Regions from separate parts of the Pectobacterium quasiaquaticum genome, predicted to be linked through region 3. Evidence: predicted binding sites of a transcription regulator. Region 3 holds the regulator's gene; each other region holds the start of a gene.
What was found. Region 3 encodes PurR, which represses purine synthesis genes. Its sites were predicted from a motif close to CANGCAAACGTTTGCNTG; they were not measured.
Positions count from the first base shown of each region.

Region 1: purT (formate-dependent phosphoribosylglycinamide formyltransferase) is a predicted target of PurR. The motif match lies at 4,403-4,420, and genes of this name have one in related genera.
Region 2: IG609_RS03405 (NCS2 family permease) is a predicted target of PurR. The motif match lies at 2,159-2,176, and genes of this name have one in related genera.

Region 1 covers NZ_CP065177.1:1,916,563-1,924,337, reverse strand. The annotation lists gene IG609_RS08840 (YebY family protein) at 123-479, opposite strand; gene ftnA (non-heme ferritin) at 763-1,269, opposite strand; gene IG609_RS08830 (DNA polymerase III subunit theta) at 1,640-1,870, shown strand; gene IG609_RS08825 (S9 family peptidase) at 2,211-4,262, opposite strand; gene purT (formate-dependent phosphoribosylglycinamide formyltransferase) at 4,463-5,641, shown strand; gene IG609_RS08815 (bifunctional 4-hydroxy-2-oxoglutarate aldolase/2-dehydro-3-deoxy-phosphogluconate aldolase) at 5,756-6,397, opposite strand; gene zwf (glucose-6-phosphate dehydrogenase) at 6,569-7,775, opposite strand, start outside.
Region 2 covers NZ_CP065177.1:726,466-734,240, forward strand. The annotation lists gene lpxP (kdo(2)-lipid IV(A) palmitoleoyltransferase) at 341-1,264, shown strand; gene IG609_RS03405 (NCS2 family permease) at 2,391-3,746, shown strand; gene IG609_RS03410 (Na+/H+ antiporter) at 4,017-5,663, shown strand; gene IG609_RS03415 (response regulator transcription factor) at 6,034-6,744, shown strand; gene IG609_RS03420 (sensor histidine kinase) at 6,722-7,775, shown strand, end outside.
Region 3 covers NZ_CP065177.1:2,453,816-2,461,590, reverse strand. The annotation lists gene IG609_RS11295 (MATE family efflux transporter) at 1-858, opposite strand, end outside; gene IG609_RS11290 (riboflavin synthase) at 1,107-1,742, shown strand; gene cfa (cyclopropane fatty acyl phospholipid synthase) at 1,837-2,988, opposite strand; gene purR (HTH-type transcriptional repressor PurR) at 3,320-4,345, opposite strand; gene cydH (cytochrome bd-I oxidase subunit CydH) at 4,735-4,824, shown strand; gene IG609_RS11270 (C40 family peptidase) at 5,041-5,892, opposite strand; gene IG609_RS11265 (Grx4 family monothiol glutaredoxin) at 6,234-6,584, shown strand; gene rnt (ribonuclease T) at 6,688-7,359, opposite strand; gene gloA (lactoylglutathione lyase) at 7,507-7,775, opposite strand, start outside.

The sequences.
Region 1 (7,775 bases), 540 kb from region 3:
GCCAACTCCCCCGCGTTTTCCAGCCTTAGCCTATTCGCAATTATCACAAATGGAACAGGTTTCACACTTTACCTTAACCACAAAGAAGCAATTATTTAACATAAATAAGTAAATCAATTACTTCATGATTTAGTGTCTGGCTGACACAGTTGCTCAGCACGTTCGATAAATGGCTGGAGGCTTTTTTTCTGTCCAGGATGTTTAGGGTCGTCTAGCCAGATGACGTCTATCGGCTGCGCACTCACCTGTCCAGATTTCATTTGCGCAATAGCAACATCGTTTAGCGGATATTGCATCAACGTCCCTGTATGTAAGGCGTACAGCGCATTACCAGGACGGCAAATCAGTTGAACTTCTTCACGCGTGAAAGCCCAGCGATCTCCGTATTCAAACCGGCTGATATTTGCCAGTTTAGCGGCAGCAAAAGCATTCACTGAAAGTGAGGCAAGCACGACAGATAGCAAAAATTTCTTCATCATGGTATTCCCGACATGGCGTATTCAGACAATGATGTGTGTGAGTTTTTCGGCCTTATCCGGATCAGAGAAAGACAGCCTCAAACCTTATAAAACAGAAAGTTGTATATTACGACTGACGAGATCATAACGACAGCGAAAGGTGAAGTCGAGCACGAAGTCAGGAATAAAACCTACAAGTGCGCCATAGACAGAGAGGTCGTTCGAGAAGGGAAATCGCGGGATAAAGGGAATATTATCCCGCGTCATTCAAATACCCATTAGCCGACAGAAACGTCGCTTGTCGTTAAGCTGACGGTGCCGCCATAGACATTTTTTTCAGATCCTGATCGATGAAGAACAGACCGCCTTCGCTGGCTTTGACCAACGCAAGTTTGTCCAGAATAGAACGGAACAGTTTCTCTTCTTCGTGCTGCTCAGCAACGTACCATTGCAGGAAGTTAAATGTGGAGTAATCCTGCAGCGCCATCGCCTCATGTGCCAGCTCATTAATTTTTGCTGTAATGAGCTGTTCGTGTTCATAGGTCAGCTTGAAGACATCAGCCAGTGAATCAAAATCAATCGGAGGTGCAGCAATCGCGCCTAATACAGGCAGGCTTCCGGTGTCGTCCAGATAGTCAAACAGGCGCTGCATGTGCTGCATTTCTTCCTGAGAATGTGTCTTCAGGAAACTGGATGCGCCTTCAAAACCTTTGTCACCGCACCATGCGCTCATTTGCAGATACAAATTCGCGGAATAAAACTCCAGATTAAGTTGCTCATTCAGCTTCTGAATCATTTCTTTTTTTAACATGTTAACTCCCTATTTTCCCGGCAGGTGAAATTATTCAGGGCATTATGCCTGAAAAAACAAAATAAAAAACACTTTATTAACATTGATAGTAATTTAAAAAATAACCTAATAGTCAATGGCTTAAGCACAATCTAACTGATATTTATTATCATTAAACCTTTGGCTTAAATATATTATTGAGAATCATTTTTATTATCAAAAATAACAACTACGAGCGATATGATTTATGGCATTCCTGTATTAAAAATGATTCCTATTTCGTAATGAGAATAATAAACATCCACATGATAAGGTGAACGCTTGCCATTTTCCTGTCACTACTTTACCGTGGCACGCATCAGTCTGTGGCGAATAGGCAGGAGAAAACAGTATGGGATACAATCTGGCAGAATTGTCCAAAGAAGAGATGGATAAAGTTAACGTAGACTTGGCGGCGTCAGGCGTAGCCTTCAAAGAACGTTACAATATGCCGGTCATACCAGAGGTCGTTGAGAGGGAACAGCCCGAGAACTTGCGCTACTACTTTCGCGAACGCGTGATGTTTTACCGCCAGCGTTCACTGCAGTTCTCTCGTTTACCCTACGAACCCAAGTCTAAATAGCGATTCCGCTCGAAAGCTGCCTTGCCGTGGCCCCCCTTTCCACGGGTTACATTCTTATACAGCAAAAATGATTTTCTGCTTGCATATCGGGCCGCACAAGCGGTTAATGGTGTAACAACCTGACCTTTTATCAAGAGAGGTAATTATGAGTAAAGGACTGGATAGCAAAAAGAACAGTAAGAAGAAGCCCCTGAAAACGGCCGCCGAAAAACGGGCCGATAAAAAGGCGAAGAAACCCCAGGCTGATATAACCTGAGATGTGATGTGTCCTAAGTAATGAGCCATGCCGATCGGGTAAACCCCAAAATGGGTTTACCCTCATAACCACAGTTGTAAGCTCTTATTCGCGCGCATCCTCAACCATTTCAAGCACCATCAGCAGAAAAGCATATTCCAATGCAATGTCATCATAGCGTTTAAAACGACCGGATTTTCCACCGTGTCCCGCATCCATATCGGTGTACAGCAGCACCAAACGATCGTTCGTTTTAACTTCCCGCAATTTCGCCACCCACTTCGCAGGTTCCCAATACTGAACCTGAGAGTCGTGTAACCCAGTAGTTACCAGCAAATGCGGATAGCGTTGCGCGGTAATGCCATCATAGGGGCTGTATTGTTTGATGTAGTCATAATAGATTTTTTCATTCGGATCGCCCCACTCGTCATACTCGCCGGTCGTCAACGGAATAGACTCATCCAGCATTGTCGTCAGCACATCAACGAATGGAACCTGAGCAACAACGCCCTTAAATAGATCGGGAGCCATGTTCACTACCGCGCCCATCAATAGTCCGCCCGCGCTGCCCCCCATAGCGAACATATTGTTCCTATCGCCATAACCTTTTTCTATCAATGCCTGAGACACATCGATGAAATCGGTGAAGGAATGCATTTTATTGAGCAGGCGACCATCGTCGTACCACTGCTGACCCAGCTCACCGCCACCGCGAATGTGCGTTAAGGCAAAGACGAATCCTCTGTCCAGCAAGCTCAGACGGCTAACGCTAAAATCAGGATCCATGCTATGGCTATAAGCACCATAGCCGTAGACCAGTATCGGGTTCTTGCCTGGGCTGAAATGATCGCGATGATAAACGAGGGAAACGGGAACGTCGAAGCCATCCCGAACCGTGATCCACAAGCGCTCGCTCCGGTAGTTTTCCGGTGAGAAATCTTTCACTTCGGCTTGTTTAAGTAACTGCTGCCCGCCTGTGTCCAGATTCAATTCATACAGCGTGCTGGGCGTTGTCATTGATGAATAGCCATACCGCATCAATGCCGTTTCTGGCGTAGGGTTGTACGATAGCCACGTCACATAGCTCGCATCATTAAAGGCGATCGCTTTTTCTTCCTGCGTCTGCCAGTGAATCTGGCGCAAGCGGGTCAAACCGCGCTCCCGTTCTTCAACCACCAGCCAGTCACGGAACAGCTCAAAACCTTCCAGTACACGGTGTTCATGTGGTGCAATCAGCGTTTCCAGCGTTTGCTCATCGGGCCTATCCGAACGGTAGAGGCCAAAATTTTTCCCTTCCCGATTGGAGCGCAGATAAAACTTATCCTGATAGTGATCGATGCCATATTCATGATCTTTTCGACGTGGAATGCCTACCTGCGGCAACGCATCCGGGCGCGTCGCGTCAAGCAACAACACCTCGCTCGTCGTCGTGCTACTGAGATAAATAGTGATGTAGTGCTCTGATGTCGTTTTACTCAGGCTAACGTAATAGGTGTCGTCTTTCTCTTCATAGACCAGCTCATCCAACGCCGGATCACTCCCCAGACGGTGGCGATAGACCTGATATGGCAACAGCGTTTGCTCATGTTTGCGCACGTAATACAGAACCGTCGAATCCGCCGACCATTCCGCCCCTGCGGTCACATTTTCGATCACATCGGGTAACCACTCGCCGCTGTTCAGATCGCGAAAACGCAGCGTGTACTGCCGACGGGATAAAAAGTCCTCCGAAAGCGCCAGCAGCGTGTTGTCAGGGCTAACCTCAAGCGTGCCGAGACTGTAAAATTCATGCCCTTCCGCACGTTGATTCCCATCCAGCAGCGTTTCCCACACGTCTGTTGCCTGCTCAGGCTGGCGCAGATAGATGGCATACTCTTTCCCTTGCTCATAGCGGCTTTGGTAGCGATAGCCTTTTCTGATATACGGCACAGACATATCCGTCGACGGAATGCGTTTAACCATTTCGTCATACAGTGCCCGCTTGCGTGCGTCATGAGGTGACATGACAGCTTCACTGTAGGCGTTTTCCTGCTTCAGATAGTCCAACACCTGCGGATCGGTACGCTGGTCATCACGCAGCCAGTAATAATTGTCGATACGCGTATCGCCATGTGTACTTAGTGCATGGGGTCTTTTTTCAGCTTGCGGTGTCTTCATGGCGTCGGATCTCGTTGTCTTGACATAAAATTTTTGCTTTGCAAGAAGAGTGGCACGATTGCCAGGCAATGCCAAGCCACGTCATTGTCTCTTGGTGCGCTTTTGCGCATCGCATTCCACTGCCTGCCCTCATTAATGCGTACGCAAACGTTTTCGTTTATACTGCGGCCATTTTTCACAACCCGATCAGGTATAAGGTTATGTTAACAATTGGAACCGCCCTGCGTGCGGATGCCACACGAGTGATGCTGCTTGGCTCCGGTGAATTAGGCAAAGAAGTGGCGATTGAGTGTCAGCGCCTGGGAATCGAAGTGATCGCGGTCGATCGCTATGCCGATGCCCCCGCCATGCAGGTTGCGCATCGCAGCCACGTCATCAATATGTTGGATGGCGATGCATTAAAAGCGTTGGTTGAAGCCGAACGTCCTGATTACATCGTGCCGGAAATCGAAGCCATCGCAACTGACATGCTGGTGGCGCTGGAAAAGCAGGGTCACCATGTTGTTCCTTGTGCCGAAGCGACGCGCCTGACGATGAATCGCGAAGGTATCCGTCGTCTGGCCGCTGAAACGCTCGGCGTTCCCACTTCCACCTACCGTTTTGCCGACAGCGAAGAGAACTTTCGCCAGGCGGTAGAGGCGATTGGTTACCCTTGTATTGTTAAGCCGGTCATGAGTTCCTCTGGCAAAGGGCAAAGCCTGATTCGCTCTGCGGAGCAATTAGATCAGGCGTGGTACTATGCCCAGCAGGGTGGACGAGCAGGTGGCGGGCGCGTCATCGTGGAAGGGCTGGTTAATTTTGATTTTGAGATCACCTTACTGACGATCCATGCGGTTGACGGCATTCATTTCTGTGCGCCAATCGGTCATCGACAGGAAGACGGTGACTATCGTGAATCCTGGCAGCCACAGCAGATGAGCGCGCTGGCGCAGGAACGCGCACAGAAGATGGCCAGCGATGTCGTGAAAGCGCTCGGCGGCTATGGCCTGTTTGGCGTGGAGCTGTTCGTCTGCGGCGATGAGGTTATTTTCAGTGAAGTCTCCCCTCGCCCGCACGATACCGGCATGGTGACGATGATTTCTCAGGATCTGTCCGAGTTTGCACTGCACGTGCGTGCTTTCCTGGGGCTGCCCATTGGCGCAGTTCGTCAGTATGGCGCATCGGCTTCCGCCGTGATTTTACCGGAACTGGCTAGCAACAACGTGCGTTATCAGGGGCTGGAAAGCGCACTGCTGCCTCATACGCAAATTCGTCTGTTTGGTAAACCGGATATCAGCGGCAAGCGCCGTATGGGGGTCGCGTTAGCCAGTGCGGAAACCACGGATGATGCCGTAGCCATCGCCAAGCGCGTTGCCGCGGGCGTAAAAGTCAGCGGCTGATACCGTTCTATTGCTGACGGGTGAAATCAGACATCACTGACGACAGATAAATTGCCCGACATAAAAAAAGGCCACTCGCAGTGAGTGGCCTTCGTCATTCAGTCACGAGCAAACTTACGCTTTTGCACCCGCAACGGCTTCACGTGCCAGTTCCGTAATACGTGCGTAATCACCGCTTTCCAGCGCGTCGTTCGGCACCAGCCAGGAGCCACCCACGCACAGCACGCTTTTCAGCGCCAGATAGTCGCGGTAATTATTCGGCGTAATACCACCGGTTGGGCAAAAACGGATCTGAGCAAACGGACCTGCGATCGCCTGAAGCGCTTTCACGCCGCCATTAGCTTCCGCTGGGAAGAATTTGAACTCACGCAGGCCGTAATCCATACCCAGCATCAGTTCAGATACGGTGCTGATACCCGGGATCAACGGGATATTGCCTTCCGTTGCGGCTTTCAGCAGCGGTTCGGTCAGACCTGGACTGATGGCAAACTGCGCACCCGCCTCAACCACCGCAGCCAGTTGCTCAGGGTTTGTTACCGTACCCGCACCCACGATAGCTTCCGGTACTTCTTTCGCAATCGCGCGAATCGCGTCGATGGCACAATCGGTACGCAATGTCAGTTCCAGAACGCGAACGCCGCCCGCGACTAACGCTTTTGCCATCGGCACTGCGTGTTCCAGTTTGTTGACCACAATCACAGGAACAACAGGACCCGTTGTCAAAATCTGTTCCGCGCTCGTTTTCCAGTTTTTCATCAAAAGTTATCTCCAGTCATGCCCGAAGGCATCATTAATTATATAGCGCGCCCCTGCCACAGGGATCTGCGTCGCCGCAGATGTCCGACCGCACCGTGAGCCATACATTAAAAACTGTGGGAGGCCGACCGTTGTCGGCCAGCCCCCCATTACTGACGTATTACCAAAAAATTACTCAAACTCATTCCAGGAACGGCCATCGCGGGTAATCATCGCCACGGATGCCACCGGCCCCCAGCTTCCTGCCTGATACGGCTTCGGTGCATCGTTGTCCATCGACCACGCATCCATGATGGAATCCACCCATTTCCAAGCTTCTTCAACTTCATCACGGCGGACGAACAGCGCCTGAATCCCACGCATGGTTTCCAGCAGCAGACGCTCGTAAGCATCCGCTAAATGCTGCTGATTAAAGGTTTCCGAGAAGCTCAGATCCAGTTTTACCGTTTGCAGGCGGTGTTTGTGCTCTAACCCTGGGATTTTGTTCAGAATCTGAATTTCCACACCTTCATCCGGCTGCAAACGAATGATCAGCTTGTTCTGCGGCAACTGCTGGTAGGAATCATGGAACAGGTTCAGCGCTGGGTTTTTAAAGTACACGACGACTTCTGAACATTTGGTCGGCAGACGTTTACCCGTACGCAGGTAGAACGGCACGCCAGACCAGCGCCAGTCGTCAATATCAACGCGAATCGAAACGAAGGTTTCCGTGCTACTGCTTTTGTTCGCGCCCTCTTCTTCCAGATAACCCGGCACTTTATGTCCCTGAACAAAACCAGCCGTGTATTGGCCGCGTACGGTCGTTTCATGCACGTTGGAGCGATCGATACGACGCAGTGAACGCAGCACTTTCACTTTTTCATCACGGATGCGGTCGGTCGTCAAATCAGACGGCGGCGACATCGCAATCATCGTCAAAATTTGTAACAGGTGGTTCTGGATCATATCGCGCATCTGGCCGGCTTTATCAAAGTAGCCCCAGCGCCCTTCAATCCCAACTTCCTCGGCTACCGTGATCTGCACATGGTCGATCGTCCGGTTGTCCCAGTTTGAGGAGAACAGCGAGTTGGCAAAACGCAGCGCCAGCAGGTTCAGAACGGTTTCTTTACCCAGATAGTGGTCGATACGGTAAACCTGACACTCGTTAAAGAATTCCGCGACCTGATCGTTAATGACGCGAGAAGACGCCAGATCGGTCCCAAGCGGTTTTTCCATTACCACACGCGCGGGCTCTTTATTCAGCCCTGCGGTTCCCAACCCTTTGCAGATCGCACCGAATGTACTCGGCGGCATAGCAAAATAGTTGATGGTAGTCCGGTTTTTCTGGTCAAGCATCTTGCCCAGTTTGTTGAACGCTTTGGTGTCTTCCACATCAAGA
Region 2 (7,775 bases), 1.7 Mb from region 3:
CTGCCTATTTTCGCTGCCAGAAAGCCAGTCGCTTTTTTGGTATATGCTAAGATGTTAGCGTTAGACGGCGTAATATTGCGAATATTTCTTGTCCGACCACTCCTTTATTAAACGTGAATCGGGTATGATGCCGCTGCCGTTAGCCGTTCATCGGCTGCTCAAAAATCCCCTCAGTGTTATCAGCATGTTTATCCTGCTTTTTAACCTCACGCGCGATAACGGTCAGAAACGGTTTTCCACACAATTGAAACGATCCCTATAAATAAGTGTCATGATAGATGTAGCGCGATGAGAACGACTCTTTATGCGGTACGCTGTTAATCACTTAAAGACGAGTATCATGAAAATTAAGCAAACATTTACCAGGGCACTACTCCACCCGCGCTATTGGATGACTTGGTTTGGCCTTGGCGTGCTGTTTTTATTAGTTCAACTCCCTTATCCGCTACTGATGAAACTCGGGAGCAGTGCAGGTCGTCTATCCCGTATCTTTCTTAAACGCCGGGTGTCGATTGCCAGACGCAATCTTGAATTGTGCTTCCCTACGATCTCCGACGGCGAAAGAGAAGCGATGATCGACAATAACTTCGCTTCGCTCGGGATGGCATTGGTTGAAACCGGTATGGCCTGGTTTTGGTCCGATCGCCGCGTGCGCCAGTGGTTTGATGTTTCAGGGCTGGAGCATTTACAGCGCGCTACCACAAGAGGTCAGGGCGTAATGGTGATTGGTATTCACTTTATGTCGTTGGAACTGGGCGGTAGGGCGATGGGGCTGTGTCAGCCAATGATGGCGATGTACCGTCCGCACAATAATAAAGCGATGGAAATGGTACAAACCTGGGGACGTTCTCGTTCCAACAAAGCGATGATCGACCGTAAAGATCTGCGTGGCATGGTGCAAGCGCTAAAACGGGGTGAAGCGGTATGGTTCGCTCCCGATCAGGACTACGGCCCTAAAGGCAGCGTTTTTGCCCCGTTCTTTGCGGTGAAAAATGCGGCAACCACGAACGGCACATACACGATTAGCCGTCTCGCAAAACCGGCGATGATGACGACAGTGCTGATTCGCAAACCCAATGCCTTGGGCTATCAACTGGTGATTCAACCTGAATTACAGGATTATCCTTATCACGATGAACAGGCCGCGGCGTGTTACATGAATAAGGTGATTGAGAAAGAAATCATGCGTGCGCCTGAGCAGTATCTCTGGCTGCACCGTCGTTTTAAAACGCGCCCGGCAGGGGAAGTGTCGCTTTACGCCTGAGGACAGTGTGGATGTTGGATGTACGTTGTGTTAAATGACGTAAGCGTTTGAAATTGGATGGTGCTTCAGCGCCATCCAACATATTGGCAAAAGAGTCCTTACGCATGATGCACAAACAAAAATGGCTACCGGATGGCAGCCATTTTAGGGTGGTTAACGTACTTAAGTACGATTAACGGAAGATAGCGTGGGGGTTAACACCGCGATAGGTTTTGCCCAACGCTTTTAATATTTGATTGATTTTGCGGACAACGCGCATCTTTTTTATCCCCACGATTCTTAAATAATTATTGGTTGAAAGTACCAAAGTTGATGTTGATGTTTTCAAACATAGCGATGATTTTGTTCAGCAGTTTCATGGTCATTTCCTCAGTGGTTAGTTGATTTGTTTTCTGTGATGCTGTTCACGTTTTTAAGAATACTCGCACTGATACGGGGGGTCAACTTTTTTGTGATGCGAATCACAAAAAAATGAACATTCAGTCTGTGAAGAGTAAACCGCTGTTTTGATTTCCGTCTAAGAACCCTTTCTGCTTTTTCTTCATACTGACCCACTTTCAGCGAGTTGCCTGATTGAGCATTACCTGTACTGGCTTGGTGCTTCCTTAGACAGATGAAGTGAGATAGGTAAATTGTCTCGATTAGCAGTTGAAATAAGCGCGGGTGAAGCGGGATAATCACGCGCTTCACATTGCTTGGCGCCGTTTTGTCCAGCTTGTTTTAGTACCACCTGTTTAATACAGCGGTGTTTTATAGGTCAATATCTAGATACGACAACGTTTTCCTGCTTTTCACCCAGCGAGTTAATCGTTTGCGTGCGGGGCTATATCCTAAATAATTCGAGTTGCAGGAAGGCGGCAAGCGAGGGTCAAATTCGTCGGGAACGAATTTGACCAGCCAAAGGCTGGCCTTCGGTGAGAGACAGGATGTCTCTCATTTAATCCCGATGAGCTTACTTGAGTAAGTGATTCGGGTGACTGAATGCAGCCAACGCACGTGCAGCTTGAAGAATGACGGGTATATACGGTTCATGATGCGCCAGCGATGTTGGTGCATTCGCGGGGCAAGGCCGCAGGAACCGTCAAAATCGATCTTAAATAATAATGGCATTTCAGGGGATACCACCATGTCAAACACCACCCGTCAGGCAGGCTCGCAAGGCACGCTTGATGCTTTTTTCAAAATCACACAGCGCGGCAGTAACGTGCGTCAGGAAGTGTTAGCTGGCCTGACGACGTTTCTGGCGATGGTTTACTCCGTGATTGTGGTTCCGAGTATGCTGGGCAAGGCTGGCTTCCCGCCTACCGCCGTGTTCGTTGCAACCTGTCTGGTTGCCGGGCTGGGGTCGCTGCTGATGGGATTATGGGCCAATCTGCCAATGGCGATTGGTTGCGCGATTTCGTTGACGGCGTTCACCGCGTTCAGCCTGGTGCTGGGTCAGCAAATTAGCATTCCTGTCGCGCTGGGAGCGATCTTCCTTATGGGGGTGCTGTTCAGCATCATTTCTGTCACGGGCATCCGCTCCTGGATCTTGCGTAACCTGCCGATGGGCGTGGCGCATGGCACGGGAATTGGTATCGGCCTGTTCCTGCTGATTATTGCCGCCAACGGTGTCGGTCTGGTGGTAAAAAACCCCATTGATGGCCTGCCAGTCGCGCTGGGTGATTTCACTTCTTTCCCCGTCATTATGTCTCTGCTGGGGCTGGCGGCGACTATCGGTTTAGAGAAACGTCGCGTACCGGGCGGTATTCTGCTGGTTATCATCGCGATCTCTATTCTGGGGCTGATTTTTGACCCGAAGGTAAAATACGCGGGCTTCTTTGCGCTGCCGAGCCTGACAGCGGCTGATGGTTCGTCGCTGATCTTCAGTCTGGATATCATGGGCGCATTGCAGCCGATGGTTCTGCCGAGCGTGCTGGCGCTGGTGATGACTGCTGTGTTCGATGCCACGGGGACGATCCGTGCCGTTGCCGGACAGGCGAACCTGCTGGATAAAGACGGGCAAATCATCAACGGTGGTAAAGCCCTGACCGCAGACTCCGTGAGCAGCATTTTCTCCAGCCTGGTCGGGACGTCGCCGGCTGCGGTTTACATCGAATCCGCAGCGGGCACGGCAGCCGGTGGTAAAACGGGCTTAACGGCAACCGTAGTCGGTGTACTGTTCCTTCTGCTGCTGTTTGTGTCTCCGTTAGCGTATCTGGTACCGGGCTATGCCACTGCACCCGCGCTGATGTACGTCGGCCTGCTGATGCTGGGCAACGTCTCCAAACTGAACTTTGATGACTTCGTGGATGCGATGTCTGGTCTGGTCTGTGCCGTATTCATCGTGCTGACCTGTAACATCGTGACCGGTATCATGCTGGGCTTTGGCGCGCTGGTATTAGGCCGCATCTTCTCTGGTGAATGGCGCAAACTTAACATCGGCACCGTGGTGATTGCTGTCGCGTTAGTGGTGTTCTACGCTGGTGGTTGGGCGCTGTAATCCTTTCCAACAGACCTTCTGGCACCGTCCAGAAGGTCTGTCATTCCTCATCTTTCCTTCTTCTCTCATTACCTACGCCAAACACGATTTTATGTGCCTTTTTATTGGCTTTAGGTTTAAGTTTTTTGTGTGATAATCAACTTGGTTATTAACCTCGGTTTTTCGGCTAAAAGTCTATTTTCATACCGAGCTAAATGCGTTAGACATGGAAGAGCAGTTTACTCGCTAACAGGCAGAATTTTTTGATTTAGGAGTACGTCTAAGGAAAGCATGGAAATATTTTTTACGATTCTTATTTTGACCCTGGTTGTATCCCTGTCTGGGGTTGTTACCCGCATTTTACCTTTTCAAATCCCTTTGCCTTTAATGCAAATCGCGCTGGGTGCCATCCTTGCCTGGCCTCAGTTCGGCTTGCACGTTGATTTCAATCCCGAGCTGTTTATGGTGCTCTTCATTCCGCCGTTGCTGTTTGCCGACGGCTGGAAAACACCGACGCGTGAGTTCCTGAGGCACGGTCGTGAAATTATTGGTCTGGCGCTGGTTTTGGTTCTGATTACCGTGGTGGGCATCGGCTATTTCATCTACTGGATGGTGCCAGGTATGCCGCTGATTGCAGCCTTCGCGCTTGCCGCCGTGCTGTCGCCAACGGATGCCGTTGCGCTGTCTGGTATCGTGGGTGAAGATCGTATTCCGAAAAAGCTGATGGGCATTTTGCAGGGCGAAGCGTTGATGAACGATGCGTCCGGTCTGGTGTCGCTAAAATTTGCTGTCGCGATTGCGATGGGCACGATGGTGTTTACGGTTTCCGGTGCCACGCTGGCGTTCATGCAGGTGGCGCTGGGCGGTCTGCTGGCGGGCGTCGGCGTGACCTGGCTATTCGGTAAATCGCTGCGTATTATCAGCCGCTGGAGCGGTGGCGATGCCGCAACGCAGATCGTGTTGCTGCTGCTGTTGCCTTTTGCGTCGTATCTGATTGCGGAACACATTGGTGTGTCGGGCATTCTGGCCGCGGTAGCCGCGGGGATGACGATGGGTCAATCGGGTGTCATTCGTAGCGCGCCGCTGACGATGCGGCTACGTGCGAACGGCGTATGGTCGATGTTGGAATTCGTGTTTAACGGCATGGTGTTCATCATGTTGGGCCTGCAATTGCCGGGCATTCTGGAAACTTCGGTGACGCAGGCTGAACTGGATCCAACGGTTGAAACCTGGATGCTGTTTACCGATATCGCGATCATCTATGGTGCTTTGCTGCTGCTGCGTTTCTGCTGGCTGTGGGTGATGAAAAAATACAGCATGCACATCCAGAAAAAGCGCCCGATGATCTTTGCTGAGTTTTCCACGCGCGAGCTGTGGATTGCGTCTTTTGCGGGCGTGCGAGGGGCGATTACGCTGGCGGGCGTGCTCTCTATTCCTCTGCTGCTGACGGACGGCACCGCGTTCCCGTCACGCTATCAACTGGTGTTTATCGCCACGGGCGTTATTCTGTTTTCTCTGCTGTGTGGCGTGCTGGCGTTGCCGTTTCTGTTGCGTGGTGTGGTGGTCGCGGACAAGACCGCGCATGCTAAAGAAATCCGCATGGCGCGTATGGCGGTGGCAGAAGTGGCGATCAAAAGTATGCACAAAATGGAGGAGCGTCTGGCCGCCGATCGGGAGGAAAACATTGATGAGCAGGTGCTGAAAGAAGTCAGTGCGCGCGTCATCGGTAATCTGCGCCGACGGCTCATTGATAAAGACGACCCTGAAAATGGCCTGCTGATTGAGAATCTGGAACGGCGTTTTCGCCTGACTGCGCTGAATTCTGAACGTGCAGAGCTGTATCACCTGCGTGCCACGCAGCAAATCAGCAATGAGACGTTGCAAAAAATGCTGCGCGATCTCGATCTGATGGAAGCGCTCCTTATCGAAAACGAGTAAGGCGCGGTGAGGCGATCCTCGTTACCGCGTTGATTTCTTTCTCTTCTCTATCCTTTTTCACCCTCCCCATGGCGTAAGTAATGGGGAGGTTTTTTATGCGTCCAGTCTAAGAACGACGTCAGGCGATTGTAAACTGCTTGTCACTAAATGATAATGATTGTTATTATCTGTAGGACTTTTCTCATAAGTGAAAAGCAGAGAAGTAAAAACCAGAGAAGTAAAAAATTAGAAGCAAAAAACGAGAAGCAAAAAACGGCCCGCACGGTATCAACATCGTGTGGGGTGAATAGCTGTTTGAAGGACCAGATAAAATAAACGGACATTAACCCTGAATTAATTAGGTAATAAGCCACGTTTATAGGGGAAAATTATGCGTGTATTAGTGGTTGATGATGATTCTGTGCTGTGCCATTGGCTGGGGTCTAAATTACATTCCCACGGCCATTCTTGCCGAATGGTGCACGATGGCGCACACGCATTAAAAGCAATCAAGGATGAAGTTTATGATGTCGTTCTGCTGGACAGAATGTTACCCATCATGGATGGATTTACGGTATTACGTGAATTACAAGGCTCACGTCATCCGCCTATTATGCTGCTCTCGGCGCTGGATCGTGATGTCGATCGGGTGATGGGCTTAGAGCTTGGTGCGGAGGATTATCTCGGCAAGCCTTTTAATTTTAATGAGCTTAGATTACGTCTGGATATTATGGCGCGGCGCGGTAAACACCATGTCGATAATCCTTCCATGCTGACCTTTGAAGACCTGCAGCTTGACCGTATGCAGCGTATTGCATGGCGCGGCGGTAAGCGTATCGATTTGACCGATAAAGAAATCAAATTACTGATTATATTAATGGAAAATCCGGGGCAGGCGATTACGCGTACGATGCTGTTAGAGCGCGTATGGGGCTACAATTTTGATCCGCAGACCAATCTGATCGACGTTCATATGTCAAAGCTGCGGGCAAAAATTGATAGAGGCTTCCCGCATCCATTAATTAAAACGCTAAGAGCGATGGGCTACGCACTAGGCGCGGTAGATAAGGACAAAACCGATGTTGGCAGCCACGCTGAATAAAATAAAAATAAAGAAGCTCGGGCAGCGCTGGCAGGTAAAAATAAAACACTGGCAATTACTGGGGGCAAGCCAATACCCTGGCTTTTTATGCACCTCTAATTTTCGCCAGGCAATAACCATTGTTTTTCTGTTCTTATTGATGATGCTGATGTGTATTGTCGGCTTCAGTTCATTAAGTGAAACGCTGATTAGAACGCATGTCCGTGAAGTTATTCTGGGTAATATTTACGACTACTCGATGCAGTCGCGTTTAACGAATGTCGATAGCCTGATTACGCAATTACGGCAGGATAATCGAGCGAAAGGGGATGAATTACCGCTGTTTCTGGTGATGGATAAACACGGTGATATTCTGTATCACAATCATCCCTTAAAAATGCATCCTTTACCCCCCTATTCTACCAATACGCACCCTCTGGAAATCCGACAGCATACCGATTGCCAGATGGATGTCAGCTGTCTTAAAGCCGAAATTTCCACCCCAGACGATCCTAATCTGATCGGTTTGTCCGTGATGTTAGATGACGGGGGCGTGCTGTTTACTGCTTACAACATTCGACCCATGTTAGAGCGGGTGAGGACAATCCCGCTTGTGGCGGGGGCGGGACTGTTTGTCGTGCTGCTTTTCTGCCTGTTTATCAGCCGTCATTTCAGCTTACGCCGCTTGCGCAGCGTGGAGAAAATCCGTGCAGCGCTACATCGCTACAGCAGCGGTGAGCAACAGGTGCGTATGCCGCTGTCGCCTTACGACGATGATTTTGACAGCCTGAGTGCCGATATTAACCAGAATCTGGAACGGATTGAGCGCTTGATGGAGCAGGTGCGCAGCACCTCCAGCCATGTCGCGCATGAACTGCGTACGCCGCTGACGCATCTGCAAAATCGCTTGTTCAACCTGACGGAGCGGGCAGGGCTGGATAACGACATTCGTGATGAGTTGAATCTGGCGGTGGGCGAGGTGCATAAAATCCTCGGGCTATTCCGTACCGTGATGCGTATCGGTGAAATCGAAAGTGGGCGCTGTGTACACC
Region 3 (7,775 bases):
AACGAACATCAGCGAGCTGAAGTTCAGGGCAATCTGGTGACCTGCCACATCGACGACGCCCAGCGGCAACACCAACAGCGCCACCACGGCAAAGAGTGTTACTTCAAAAAGTAATGCCAGCGCGATAGGTAAACCGAGGCCAAAGAGGCGTTTCAGCACGGCAACGTCCGGGCGGAATGCGGGACGGTGCAGGCGGATATCGTGTAGCCAGGAAGCGCGGCGGGTATAGAGCATCATCAATAGCATCATAATCCAGTAAACCGAGGCGGTAGCCACGCCGCAGCCAACACCGCCCAGTTCGGGCATGCCAAATTTACCGTGGATAAAGATGTAGTTGATCGGGATGTTGATTAACAGCCCGATGAATCCAATCATCATGCCGGGGTAGGTTTTGGACAGCCCTTCACACTGGCAGCGTAAAACCTGATAGAACAGATAGCCGGGAACGCCCCACAGCAGCGCATGCAGATAGTCGATGGCTTTCGCCGCCAGCTCAGGCGAATTGTCGCTCATCAGGTTAATGGCGTATTCCCCCTGATATAGCACTAGCATCGTAAGCACAGAAATGATGGCGGCGAGGAAGAAGGACTGTCGCACCTGATAAGAGATGCGATCGCGTCGGCCGGAACCGTTGAGCTGTGCAACAACGGGCGTCAGTGCCAACAGCAGGCCATGGCCAAAAAGAATGGCGGGTAGCCAGATAGAGGTTCCCACGGCGACGGCGGCCATATCGGTGGCGCTATAAGCACCGGCCATGACGGTGTCAACCACACCCATCGACGTTTGGGACACTTGCGCAATAATGACAGGAACAGCAAGCGCCGATAATTTACGCGCTTCTGTCAGATACTGTTGCACGGATACCTTCCTTGAATGACGTAATTTTGCTAGCGGGATGAATAATCTGGATATGAAAAACGTCAAGAATAAAATGAGAACGTTATTGTAACGACTTAATAAAAGTAAACCAGCTTGAAAGAGAATATATTCTTTTTGTTACGCTGCGGTTTCGATAACCTCTGACGTACCGTATTCCGGTTTGGTTTTCCGCGGAATATCGGGCACACTGCACAACGTCATTTCTTTGTTTTTAAGAGGCAAACCGCATGTTTACCGGTATTGTTCAGGGCACCGCGCCGGTGGTGTCGATTGAAGAAAAATCCAACTTTCGCACGCACATTGTCCAGCTCCCTCCCGACCTGTTGCCAGGGCTCGTGCCCGGCGCTTCGGTGGCGCACAACGGTTGCTGCCTGACGGTAACCGCCATTGACGGCGATCGTGTCAGTTTTGATCTCATGAAGGAAACGCTGCGGTTAACGAATCTGGGCGATATCCATGAAGGTGATGTCGTCAATATTGAGCGTGCCGCAAAATTCGGTGATGAGATCGGTGGGCACGTCATGTCAGGCCACATCATGTGTACGGCGGAAGTGGTGAAGATTCAGGTGTCAGAGAATAACCATCAGATTTGGTTCCGTCTGGCAGATGAAGCACTGATGAAATACGTGCTACATAAAGGCTTCGTTGGGATTGACGGTATCAGCCTGACGGTAGGAGAAGTAACCCGTGGACGCTTCTGCGTGCATTTAATTCCAGAAACGCTGAATCGCACCACGCTGGGGCAGAAGCGTCTGGGAAATCGCATTAATATCGAAATCGACCCGCAGACACAGGCCGTAGTCGATACGGTCGAGCGCGTGTTGGCGAGTAAGCAGGCGAGTGACCTGGGCAAAGAAGAGTAATTTTCGCGTTGCCTGTGCTTGTAAACCGGACGAATAGCCTCGTCCGGTTTCTCTTTTCAGTCAGCACACGACTTTCTGTCAACACACAATGCTGTCAGCGCGCAACGCGCAATCCACCGTCGACCCCATCCGTGCTGAACAAGACCTGCCAGAGCTGAAGTTCCCTTGCTCTGAAAGCCCCTGCACAAAAGTTAAGATAGTAGCTGAACATCCGGCGGAAGCGGGCCGTGTAGCGTGTGGAAAGCCGTGGCCAGTTCTGCTGAAAGCGAGCGTGCCAGGCCATTAAGGTACGATCGTAATCAGCACCGAAATTATGCCAGTCTTCCATCACCAAATAAGGCTCGCTTGCCTGCGCAATATGCTGTACGGAGGGAATACAGCCGTTGGGGAAGATGTATTTATGAATCCAGGGATCGATGTGCGGATTGGTCTTATTGGCCCCGATGGTATGTAGCAGAAACAGCCCATCGGGTTTTAGATTACGCCGCACGACGCGGAAATAATTGTCATAGTTGCGTGGCCCGACGTGTTCAAACATGCCAACTGACACCACGCGATCGAATTGCCGATCGAGATCGCGGTAATCCTGTAATTCAATGGTGACGTTCAGATCCTGACAACGTCGCTGTGCCAGCACCTGTTGTTCTCTGGAAATGGTGATGCCGTACACTGAAACACCGTAGTGACGTGCCGCGAATTCGGCCAACCCGCCCCAGCCACAGCCGATATCCAGCAGCGTCATCCCTGATGTTAACTGGAGCTTTTCGCAGATCATGGCGAGTTTATCTTCCTGCGCCTGTTCCAGCGTCTGTGCCTGTTTCCAATAGGCGCAGGAGTATTGCATATAGGGATCCAGCATCAGGGTAAAGAGGTCGTTACCTAAATCGTAATGCGCTTTACCGACAACCTGAGCGCGTCGACGGGATTGTAAATTCGTGACGCGGGAGAGGGCGACGCGCGTCAGGTCGTGCAGACGGCGGGGCAGCCTGGCATCCAGCCCCGCGCGCATGACGCGATGGGAAAACATATCCAGCCGTTCACACTCCCACCATTCATCCATGTAGCTTTCTCCCAGCCCCAGCGATCCCTCACGCAGGATACGTTTAAAGAAATTGGGGTTGGTCACGCGGATGTCAAAAGGGCGAGTGCCGTTGATGGCGATATCCGCGCTGGCCAGCATGTCTTGCACGATGTGGAACCAGGGCGCGGTATTAGGATCCCATTCTTCTGTATAAGGTAAACCCATCATGTCTCCTTAACTTTTCACATGTAAAAGTATCGTAAAACATACCTGGACAACACTTATCGCAGCCGAGGTATCGGCTGTCACCAGAGAAAATGAAACACGGTATTATACCCGTCATACTTCAAGCCGCATGTACGTTGGCTACGTTCACTCACCCGAATCACTTACTTGAGTAAGCTCATCGGGATTCCCTCGCTTGCCGCCTTCATGCAACTCGAATTATTTAGGGTATAGAATTATAACGGCTTCAGCCAGCATACAAGAGAATTGGCTGAAGCAGAGAGAGGATGCAGGCAGGAATAAGAAAAACGGCTGTACAGAATAGCGGCGACTAGCGGCGATAGTCGAGGTAGGGGCCGTCTGCCACCGAGCGGCGCTCAATCAACGTCGGGTGCACTTCAATGACGTGCGCATCTTCCCGTTTACTAGTGATTCGATCCAGTAGCATAGAGAACGCGGATTGACCCAGACGCTCCTTTGGCTGGTGGATGGTGGTCAGCGCAGGCGTAAAGAAACGCGCGTGGCGCACGTTGTCATAACCGATCACCGAAATATCCTGCGGCACGCGCAGACCCAGCTCGTCAGCCGCACAGATGGCCCCCATCGCCATAATATCGCCGCCGCAGAATACAGCCGTTGGACGCTGTTTCTGTGCGAGGATCTGATGCATGGCTTTATAGCCGGATTCTGGTTCAAAATCGCCTCGAACCACCCATTCGTCGCGTACGGTGATGTCGGCTTCCTTCAGCGCTTTCAAAAAGCCGAGGTAGCGTCCGCTGCCGGTGTTGCGTTCTTGAGTGCCGGGGATGGCGCCGATATCCCGATGGCCGCGTTCAATCAGGTAGCGGCCTGCCATATAACCGCCTTCAAAGGCGTTATCGATAATCGTATCGGTAAAATCGCTGTGCATCTGTCCCCAGTCCATCACGACCATCGGAATGCTGCGATAATCTTCCAACATCGACAACAGCTCTGGTGGATATTCGGCGCACATTACCAGCAGGCCGTCGACGCGTTTTTGCGCCAGCATGGAAAGATAAGCGCGCTGCTTGCCGATGTCGTTATGCGAATTACACAGCACCAGCGTGTAGCCTTTGGCGTAGCAGCTATTTTCAACGGCTTCAATGATCTCGGCGAAATAGGGTGCTTCACTGGAAGTGGCCAGCAAGCCGATAGATTTAGTGTGATTAACTTTGAGGCTGCGGGCGACGGCGCTGGGTGAATAGTGCAATTCTTTGATTGCTGCCCTGACGGCTGCCTTAGTCTCTTCGGCGACGAAACGTGTTTTATTGATCACGTGCGATACGGTTGTGGTGGAAACGCCAGCACGTTTTGCCACATCTTTAATCGTTGCCATCTAAAAATGACTCCTGAACTTACCTGTTATAGACGTAAGTATATTGTTAATCGTTTGCCTACGTTTAATGTTCTTCTTCTAAGCTAAAAAACAGGATTTCAGAAGGAGAATGCCGAATGTTATACCGAAGGGATCTGGGTTGACGTTTTTCGACTGATACGTAGCGCTTTCATAAACAGCGGATTGTGTCCGATTTATCATGAAAGTGAAAGGGCTAATTTATACTATTAGTGATGCATTCGTCCGAGATTTTTCGCTACAATTATGAAAGAATCGTAATAACCCTATTATTTGTGGCTTTTACTACCTAAACGGGTTTGGCTGTGAACGGTGGTGTCTTTTCAGATGAAGCTTTCAGATAAAATTCGTTCGTTAATAAGGAGTAATTCATGGATACAGATCTGAAGATGTCTTTGCTGACAACTGTTGGTTCGTTGGCTGTGATCATCGCGTTTAGTTTTATTGCGGTGCTGAACTAACCGAACGGTGCCTCTGGGCGGGTTAGGTATTCAGACACGTTGATGATGCATAAAACGTGTCTGAATCGTTTTATACCCGTCATACTTCAAGTTGCATGTGCGTTGGCTTCGTTCACTCACCCGAATCACTTACTTGAGTAAGTTCATCGGGATTCCTTCGCTTGCCGCCTTCCTGAAACTCGAATTATTTAGGGTATACCAGATATAATCTGTCTCTTAACGAATCGTCTGCGGTGTGACCACGCGACGTGCACCAACGTAGTGCTCCTGCCAATAATCTTCACTCAGCTTGCTGATACGAATGTCTGAGCCTGTCCGTGGCGACTGAATAAATTTTCCTTCCCCCAGATAAACCCCGACGTGATCGGCTGCCCCACGATTATTGATGCGGAAGAAGACCAGATCGCCACTTTCCAGCTCACTCTTTTTAATCGGAGCAGCATCACGCAGGTGATACATTTCGTTTGCAGTGCGTGGAATTTGGATCTTAACGACATCTTTGTAGGCGTAATAAACCAGTCCGCTACAGTCGAATCCGGTAAAGGGAGAGGAACCGCCCCAGTGGTAAGGCTTACCTATCTGACTCATCAATTTATTCATTGCGGTCGTTTTGGCATGCTGATAGCGTTTTTTATGTGCGGCGCTTAGCGCCATACCTTTTTCTGTCGGCGCTGGATTTTTATCCGCTTTCCCCTTGAGTGCGGTCTTCTTCAGTCCGGTTTTGACTCTGGCTTGTGCGGTGGTTTGTTTCTCTTCTTCAGGCTTCAGCTTTTTAAGATTCTTTTTCACGAGCGCGGGCGTGCTGCTTTGCGTCCGTGACGGTTTTTTTTCTGTCACTTTGCTCGCGGTGCGGGATTTGGGTTTATTGCTGACGGCGGTAGGTTCTGGTTTTTTGCTTTTGATCGGCGTCGGTGACTTAGCATTACCCTTTGTTTGGCGGCTTTTCTTATTCGTTTCTACCACGGCGCTTTTCTTCGGCGCAGAATGCGGGGTATGCGGCGCAGCCTGAACCACGTTCAGGGATAGATTGCTGAAAAATAATATAAAAAGAGTAATAAATAAGCGCATAATAACAGTGACCGAACATAATCCTTAACTCGCTCAATCCTCACAGTATTCCTGAAAACGGCGCCATAAAAAAGTGGGCACAGTCGCTTTATTCATACAGAATAGTGAAAAAACGTTAATAGTTATTTTTTCGATTGATTTATCAGCGTTTTCTGGCGTTGATTTCATCAATGACAAATTCCTTCAAGAGAAAATAACCCTACAAAAAATGGCGTTTTTTTGTGGGCAGTGGCATCGGTACAATATCACTGAGTCAATGTCGCTGTCGTAGCACCTCTGACGGCGGCTCATGGCTAGCGTTTTGGACGTTAGCCATCCTATAGAATTAAGGAAGCAAGAAGATGACGACACCGACAATTGAAAAAATTCAGCGCCAAATTGCTGAAAACCCGATTCTGCTGTACATGAAAGGCTCCCCGAAATTGCCAAGCTGTGGCTTTTCCGCGCAGACGGTTCAGGCGTTATCTGCCTGTGGCGAACGTTTTGCGTATGTTGATATTTTGCAGAATCCAGACATTCGTGCTGAACTGCCGAAATACGCGAACTGGCCGACATTCCCGCAACTGTGGGTTGATGGTGAGCTGGTTGGCGGTTGTGATATCGTGGTAGAAATGTTTCAGCGTGGTGAACTGCAACCGCTGATCAAAGAAACGGCAGACAAATATAAAGCGCAGCAGGCCGAGCAAGAGTAATTCCTTCGTCCTGCGTAATGACGATGTCAAATGTTATTACGATGCGTGCGTGAATCCTTCCAACGGGTGCTTTTATGGCACCCGTTTTTTGATCTCAATCTTTTCAGTCTTCGCCTGATGCGTTTTCCAGCGAATTTTCTTCCAGTGCAATCGGCCATCCGCCCAGACGTTTCCAGCGGTTAACCAACTCACAGAAAAGCAATGCCGTCTGGTTGGTGTCATACAGCGCGGAGTGGGCCTGGCTGGAGTCAAACGCTATTCCTGCGGTAATACAAGCTTTAGCAAGAACCGTTTGGCCTAACACCAGTCCGCTGAGAGCCGCGGTATCGAAAGTGGCAAAAGGGTGGAAGGGATTACGTTTCAGGCTACAGCGCTCGGCTGCTGCAGCCATAAAGCTATGATCGAAAGTGGCATTATGCGCCACGATAATCGCGCGGTTGCAGCCTTGATCTTTGATCCCTTTACGCACGACTTTGAAAATTTCATGCAGCGCGTCATATTCGCTCACTGCGCCACGCAGCGGATTGGTAGGGTCAATACCATTAAACGCCAGTGCGGCGGGTTCCAGAATCGCACCCTCAAATGGCTCGACATGAAAATGTAGCGTTTCATCTGGCTGTAACCAACCGTCTTGATCCATTTTTAAGGTTACCGCCGCAACTTCCAGCAAGGCATCGGTTTTCGCATTAAATCCGGCGGTTTCAACATCAATCACTACCGGGTAAAATCCACGAAAACGGCCGCTCAGGGCGTTCAGATCACTTTTATCAGCCATTTTTCTCTTAATTGTTAGCAAAACGCAGCGCGCATTATTGCAAATTTTGGCCGGAGATGCAGCATGCCCGTTGCGGTTTCAAAGGGTGGAGATAGCAGAAGAAGAGGGAGAACAGGTGCCGATGCAGCACCTGTAGAATGCGGGGGATTATTGACCGATGCCGTTACCGGCGTGGGCATTTTCGATCAACTCGATTTTATAACCGTCTGGATCTTCGATGAACGCGATCACGGTCGTACCGCCTTTGACCGGGCCCGCTTCGCGCGTTACATTGCCACCTGCTTTGCGGATACGCTCACAGGTTGCGGCAACATCGTCAACGCCCAGCGCGATATGACCATAGGCGTTGCCCAAATCATAGCTGTCGACGCCCCAGTTGTAGGTCAATTCGATAACTGCACCTTCGCTCTCTTCGG